3 regions of the Levilactobacillus sp. genome follow, and region 3 is predicted to be linked to each of the others. Evidence: predicted binding sites of a transcription regulator. Region 3 holds the regulator's gene; each other region holds the start of a gene.
The links. The regulator CtsR, encoded in region 3, represses protease genes until heat stress. The targets are predictions, from matches to a motif close to TTGGTCAAAAAAGGTCAAANA.
Positions count from the first base shown of each region.

Region 1: a site for CtsR is predicted at 1,089-1,109, ahead of clpP (ATP-dependent Clp endopeptidase proteolytic subunit ClpP). Genes of this name have one in related genera too.
Region 2: a site for CtsR is predicted at 1,450-1,470, ahead of LKH74_RS08790 (ATP-dependent Clp protease ATP-binding subunit). Genes of this name have one in related genera too.

Region 1 covers NZ_JALCJA010000005.1:141,013-143,258, forward strand. The annotation lists gene whiA (DNA-binding protein WhiA) at 1-254, shown strand, start outside; gene clpP (ATP-dependent Clp endopeptidase proteolytic subunit ClpP) at 423-1,019, opposite strand; gene LKH74_RS09490 (LytTR family DNA-binding domain-containing protein) at 1,465-1,911, shown strand; gene LKH74_RS09495 (LiaF transmembrane domain-containing protein) at 1,917-2,246, shown strand, end outside.
Region 2 covers NZ_JALCJA010000004.1:403,128-405,373, forward strand. The annotation lists gene LKH74_RS08790 (ATP-dependent Clp protease ATP-binding subunit) at 1-1,386, opposite strand, end outside; gene LKH74_RS08795 (hypothetical protein) at 2,127-2,246, shown strand, end outside.
Region 3 covers NZ_JALCJA010000004.1:255,208-257,453, reverse strand. The annotation lists gene LKH74_RS08120 (ATP-dependent Clp protease ATP-binding subunit) at 1-902, opposite strand, end outside; gene LKH74_RS08115 (CtsR family transcriptional regulator) at 920-1,387, opposite strand; tRNA gene LKH74_RS08110 (tRNA-Pro) at 1,588-1,661, opposite strand; tRNA gene LKH74_RS08105 (tRNA-Pro) at 1,690-1,763, opposite strand; tRNA gene LKH74_RS08100 (tRNA-Arg) at 1,799-1,872, opposite strand; tRNA gene LKH74_RS08095 (tRNA-Leu) at 1,893-1,978, opposite strand; tRNA gene LKH74_RS08090 (tRNA-Gly) at 1,990-2,061, opposite strand; tRNA gene LKH74_RS08085 (tRNA-Thr) at 2,089-2,161, opposite strand; tRNA gene LKH74_RS08080 (tRNA-Leu) at 2,197-2,246, opposite strand, start outside.

The sequences.
Region 1 (2,246 bases), on a different contig from region 3:
ACCTGGATAAGGTTGCCAACGCTTCAACGCGACAAATCGATAACATTCAGTTTATCGCGGCCACGGTCGGCTTAGGCCAACTGCCAACCAAGTTGCGCGAGGTCGCCGAAGCCCGGATGGCGCACCAAGAAGTGAGCCTAAAGGAATTGGGCGATCTGGTTCCCGGTGGTCCCATTTCCAAGTCCGGTATCAATCACCGTTTACGGAAAATCAATGACTACGCTAAACAGCTTCGTGAAGAAGCCACGGCGTAAAGCAAAAACGACGCTCAGCTATTGGTGCTGGGCGCCGTTTTTTTAAGGCGAGATGACCAGATAGGGATTCATTGCGCGTGCGGGTGAACCAGCAGTATGGCTACCCCCAGCTTTAAACAAAAAATAACACCAACCCAAGCTGGGCTGGTGCTATTTTTAATGCGAGGCTTACTTCTTTTGTTCGCTACTGTTGGTCATGATGTGGTCGATCAAACCATAATCAACGGCTTCTTGCGCACTCAAGTAGTTGTCCCGTTCAGTGTCTTGGTTCAGACGTTCAACGGGTTGACCTGAGTTTTCAGCCAAAATCTTGTTGATCAATTCACGCGTCTTCAAGATTTCACGCGCGGCAATTTCAATTTCAGTTTGTTGCCCTTGGGCACCACCGGATGGTTGGTGAATCATGACTTGGGCGTGTGGCAATGCAAAACGCTTGCCCTTAGTCCCGGATGAAGCCAAGACACTGGCCATGGAAGCTGCCATCCCTAACGTAATCGTTTGTACGTCGGATTGGATGAAGTTCATGGTATCGTAAATGGCCAAGCCGGAAGAAACCACACCACCTGGTGAGTTGATGTACAGCGAAATGTCCTTAGTGGAGTCTTGAGCGTCCAAGAAGAGCAGTTGCGCAATGATGGCGTTTGCCATGTCATCTTCGATTGGGCCAGATAACATAATAATCCGGTCTTTTAAGAGTCGTGAATAGATATCATAGGCCCGTTCGCCACGGGATGATTGTTCAATAACTGTTGGTACTAAATTCATGACTAGATAGCCTCCCTTATTAACTATTGAATGGCTAGCGTTTCGCTAACATGTTGTTAGTGTACCGCTATGGTCAAAGTAGGTCAAACAATATGACTTACCATTTAGACCAGAACCGATTAACTAAAACCATCATAACAGAGTTTGGCCAAACGTCACGTATTCTGTCAGTCGACTGGGGGGAGTGCTGAGTCAGTGAACGCTGTGAGCAGGGGGAAGCGTTTTTTAATAAGGGACTGGCCCGGCCACCGCGTGCCACGCCCCGAGTGGGCGAACGGCAGGCGGCCAACGCCAATCCGGTGATTGGATACGTTTCATCCGGTCAGAAGGGACGCTCACCCAACTTAATCGACCGCTTACGCCAGTTAGCTGACCAGTCACGTCATCGATATTTATTTTTGGCGGTGGGTATGGTTTACTTAAAACAACGAAAGGGGGTGGCGATTTGAAAGTCCACGTGGTAATTGATGAAACGGCGGTCGAGCCGGACGTGACCATTCGTGCGGCAGCCAATACGGACGTGAGCCAGTTGGTGGCGGCACTAGAGGCGGCGACCACGGCGGCAAAACGCTTAACGTTGCGCCAGCGTGGGCAAAGCTTTCAGGTGGTGGTCGGTGACATTTTATTTCTAGAGGCGGCGGATCATCAGGTCATGGTCCACACGGCCGACGACGTTTACGTGACGCGGCAACCCTTGTACGAACTGGCCGACGCGTTGCCCACGACCTTCCAACGGGCTTCCAAATCCGCCATCCTCAATCGTGACCAGATCCTATCGCTGACCAAGTCCGTCACGGGGAATTTGGTCAAATTTCAGAAATCACACAAACAACTTTACGTGTCGCGGCGCTACTATAAGGCGCTTAAAGAGGCACTAGAACGAGAGGGGTAAGTCTTATGTATCGAAATTGGTTTTGGGGTGTCTTCCTGGTTTTGGCGGCCGGTATTTTAATTACCAGCCAACTGGGCATCTTCACCTACCACATTGGTTTTTGGACGTTGTTGTTGGCGATGTTCTTGGTGGCGGCCTTCGTGGAAAGTCTGATTCACCTGGCCACAGGCGGGATGGTCTTCTCACTGGCCTTTCTGGCGATTATCTTCGCTAAGCCGCTGGGAATCGCTGCTTTGGCACCGTGGACGATTCTGGGGGCCGCGGTCCTGCTGACGGCGGGGCTGTCGCTGATCATTAAGCCGCGGTGGCGCTGGCACCATCACGGCCCACGGGTC
Region 2 (2,246 bases), 150 kb from region 3:
AATGCGGTTCCGGCGAATGGCCCGGGCAACCTTGTCCACGGCCTCGTTTTGACCGATGACGTGCTTTTCCAAATCTGTTGGGAGGCTTTGCAGTTGATGTTGTTCCTTAGCTGCCAGTTCCCCAACTGGGATAGACGTCTTTTCTTCGACGATGTCTTGCATGTCTTTAACGGTGACCGTTGCCGACTGGTTTTGATCAGCGTTCTTGGCGTCTTCCTTAGACTTTTCTAACTTGTTGACTTGATCACGGTAGTAGGCGGCTTTTTCGTAGTCTTCCTGCTTCAAAGCGGCCTGCTTTTGGTCCTCAGCACTCTTGATCTTTTCATCAATGGCCTTAGGATCAGCCACGTTGATCGTCAAATTCTTCCGTGAGCCGGCTTCATCCAACAGGTCAATGGCCTTGTCAGGTAAGAACCGGTCTTGGATGTAACGATCGGACAACCGCACGGCCGCCTCAATGGCGTCATCCGTGTAGTGAACGTGGTGGTAATCTTCGTACTTCTTTTGGATGCCTTGTAAAATCTTGATGGCTTCATCAGCGCTCGGTTCGTCGACCGTGACCGGTTGGAACCGCCGGGCGAGGGCTTGGTCCTTTTCAATATCTCTGTATTCATTTAAAGTCGTGGCCCCGATGAGTTGGAAGTCACCCCGTGCCAAAGCGGGCTTCAAGACGTTACCCGCGTCCATACCACCTTCAGCGTTGCCGGCACCCATGATTTCATGGATTTCGTCAATGAAGAGGATGATGTCCGGATTACTCTGGACTTCCTTCATCAGTTGTTGCATCCGTTGTTCAAATTGCCCGCGGATCCCGGTTCCTTGAACCAAAGAGACCACGTCCAACCGAATAATTTGCTTGTTGGCTAATTTTTCAGGAACGTTGCCTTCAACAATGCGTTCCGCAAGGCCTTCGATGACGGCCGTCTTCCCAACACCGGCTTCCCCAATCAAAACGGGGTTGTTCTTGGTCCGGCGGTTGAGAATTTCGATGACTTGAGCCGTCTCCTTGTCCCGACCAATGACGGGATCAACCTTACCGTCCTTTGCCAGCTGGGTCAGGTTCAAGCCGTACTGACTGAGTAGGCCATTGCCCTTACCGCCGTTGTTGCCGGTCGGTTGGGTCGGTTGACCAGGCTGCGCACCGGATTGCCGGTAGTCAGCTTGTTCATTGCCGTTGCCGCCTTGCATTGCCCGGAAAATATCATCCAGGTTGCCAAAGCCGAATGGATCTTGTGCCATACGGCCACCTCCATTTCCAGAATCGTTTTGTTGCTGCTTAAGCAGTTGGTAACAATTTTGGCATAGGTCAACTTGTTGCCGCTGCCCGTTCACGCTCATGTACAGGTGAATCGTTGCTTCATTGCGGTGGCAATTTTGACATAGCATCTTGTCGTCTCCTTTCTTGCCTGGAATTCTCGTGGGAGCTCCCCACGCAGGTCCGTTCGAAAGGGTTTGACCTTTCTTGACCATTGACCACATTATACCGCGTTCGCGTCCCCGTGCAAGTAATTTGTTTCGGGGCACAAGCGGTGCAAAGTGGGGCATCTCCAGCGAACATTTTCATTCTAGCACTCTCCTAGGTAGAATGCTAAAATCACCACTTGAAAACGGCCAAATCTTGCAAAACGGGGTACTTTTGGGCGGTCAATGGTTGGCAGGTTCCCCGGGGAGTGGGGGCCGTTGGTGGCGAAAAATTGCCGCGGACCGGCGTAGGGGCGGCCACCAACCTTGGCGCAGCCGATAGCGTTGCGGCTGAATGGTTTAAGGGTTGGCGACCTTACTAACGATGTTAACTAGAAGTTGAAGCTAAAGTTAATGCGTTGGTTGCCGTAACAGCTGTGTTCTGACACCTAAAATTGGCGAACGGTAGGCGGCCAGTCCACATTGTAAGGCTGAAAGCGACTACTTTTGACGCCATGAGTCGCATGATCATCATAGTTCCAGTTGATTTTCGCCTTTCACCCTTCAGCGGTGTTAAGATGAAAGAGTGGTGTGACCGGGTAAAACCGGGTATACTGGAAGTCTTAGGTCAGCGGAGCGAAGGTGGTCAGCCGGCGAACGTCCAGATGGTCGCTTGAGCCCATGTTGGCTATTTTCAGATGATGCTAAAGAGGAGGCAGAAAAAATTGGCAAAAGATTTTACCGCGCTGATGAATCAGCTCAAGAATAAGGAACTGGATGAATTTGAAGTGACCCCGGAAGAATTTCCCGCCTTTCAAAAAGCCTTCATGGCCTTTGAAACCCGA
Region 3 (2,246 bases):
GCCCCTTCAGCCCCACCAGCACCGATCAGCGTGTGCAATTCATCAATGAACAGAATCACATGACCATCGTTGTAAATTTCTTCGATGACTTTCTTCAGGCGATCTTCAAATTCGCCCCGGTACTTGGTCCCCGCGACCAGTGAGCCCATGTCGAGCATCATCAGGCGCTTGTCCTTCATATCATCGGGAACGTTGCCGGCCACGATGCGTTGGGCCAAGCCTTCCGCAATCGCCGTCTTCCCGACTCCGGGTTCACCGATCAAAACTGGGTTGTTCTTGGTCCGGCGACTCAGAATTTGAATGACGCGCTTAACTTCCTTGTCCCGGCCAACCGTCGGATCCATCCGGCCTTCCTTCGCCGCATCCGTTAAGTTGCGAGCCAGGGAGTCCAGCGTTGGCGTACCGCCCTGAGGCGTGTTGCGCCGGTTACGATCCGCATTGCGCCGCTTCGGCGTATCCGCAATGCCCAATTTCCGCAAGACTACCTTGCGAGCATCGGTCAAGTCGACATTTAAGTTCTTCAAGATCCGTGATGACAGAATCGTGTCGTCACTGAGCAGGGCTAACAGTAAGTGCTCCGTGCCAATCTTCATCGCACCCAGCCGCTTGGCTTCATCGCCAGCCATGGCCAGCATTGATTTTGCCTTAGGTGAGTACGGCAAGTAGCTATCCTTATCCAGGTTCGCCAAGGTCCCGTAACCCGTGAACCGTTCGATCTCTTCGCGAACATCATCATCGCTAACGGAGAATTGTTGTAAGACCTTGTTGGCAATCCCGTTCTTTTCAATGGTGAGGGCTAACAGCAAGTGTTCCGTACCGACTGCTTGGTGCTTGAAATATTTTGCTTGTTCCTGTGCCAAAACAAGGACGCTCTTAGCACTCGGTGTAAATAGGTTATCCATTGCAACTCCTCACTTTCTTAACTCTCGTAACGTAAGTGGTTTAAAATCGATACCAAAATCTGGGCGCGGACCCGCTCACTGGTCTGGCGGTCGCCAGTGTGAACGGCATCCTTTTCGATCGCAGCCAAAATGATATTGGCCTCACGCCGATTAATGGTACCAGCCTCAAATAGGCTCCGCACAACGGCCAAGCCATCGTGGCGGGTAATGTGATCACCCACCGCGCTGACGAGTGAATCGATGAAATCCAGGTTGTCTAGCAACTTGACCTTTTCGATTCGAATGTACCCGCCGCCCCCGCGTTTACTCTCCACGACATAGCCGTCTTGAATCGTAAAACGGGTCTTGATCACGTAATTGATCTGGGAAGGTACCACGTTGAACTGATCAGCGATTTCCGCGCGCCGGATCTCCACCTGCTGAGACTCAGCCAAAATCTGCTTGAGGTAAGACTCAATAATATCTGAAATATTTTGATTCTCCATTATCGTCCCCCCTTCGGTGCAGTTCTTCTGACTAATGTTGACTAATATTATACGAACTTTCCATGAAAATGCAACGGATTAGACCGCGATTTCTTCGGAAGTCCTGGAAGATAAGCATACCAAAAAAACGGCCGACTTCCAAACGATTAGTAAGGAGGTCGGCCGTTAAACAGCTTTTATGTAATTTCGGGATAAAAAAATCGGGAAGACAAGATTTGAACTTGCGACCCCCACGTCCCGAACGTGGTGCTCTACCAAGCTGAGCTACTTCCCGAAATAGCCCGCTGACAAATGTCAGTTAATCGGGAAGACAGGATTCGAACCTGCGACCCCCTGGTCCCAAACCAGGTGCTCTACCAAGCTGAGCTACTTCCCGAAAAGCACTTATGCGGTAAACATAAGTAACAAAAATGCACCCAGTAGGAGTCGAACCTACAACCTTCTGATTCGTAGTCAGACACTCTATCCAGTTGCGCTATGGGTGCATAATGATTATTCAATTAAATGCCGAGGACCGGGATCGAACCGGTACGGTCATCACTGACCGCAGGATTTTAAGTCCTGTGCGTCTGCCAATTCCGCCACCCCGGCAAAAGGGCAAAAGCGGAAGACGGGATTCGAACCCGCGACCCCCACCATGGCAAGGTGATGTTCTACCACTGAACTACTTCCGCAAATTGGCTATTAAATTAATGGAGCCATGCCGACTAGAGGATTCGAACCTCCGACCTCCTCATTACTAGTGAGATGCTCTGCCAACTGAGCTAAGTCGGCAAAATATTTTTAAAATATTTTGCAATATTTAGTTATGCAGGTGAAGGGACTCGAACCCCCACGTCATAAGACACTAGAACCTAAA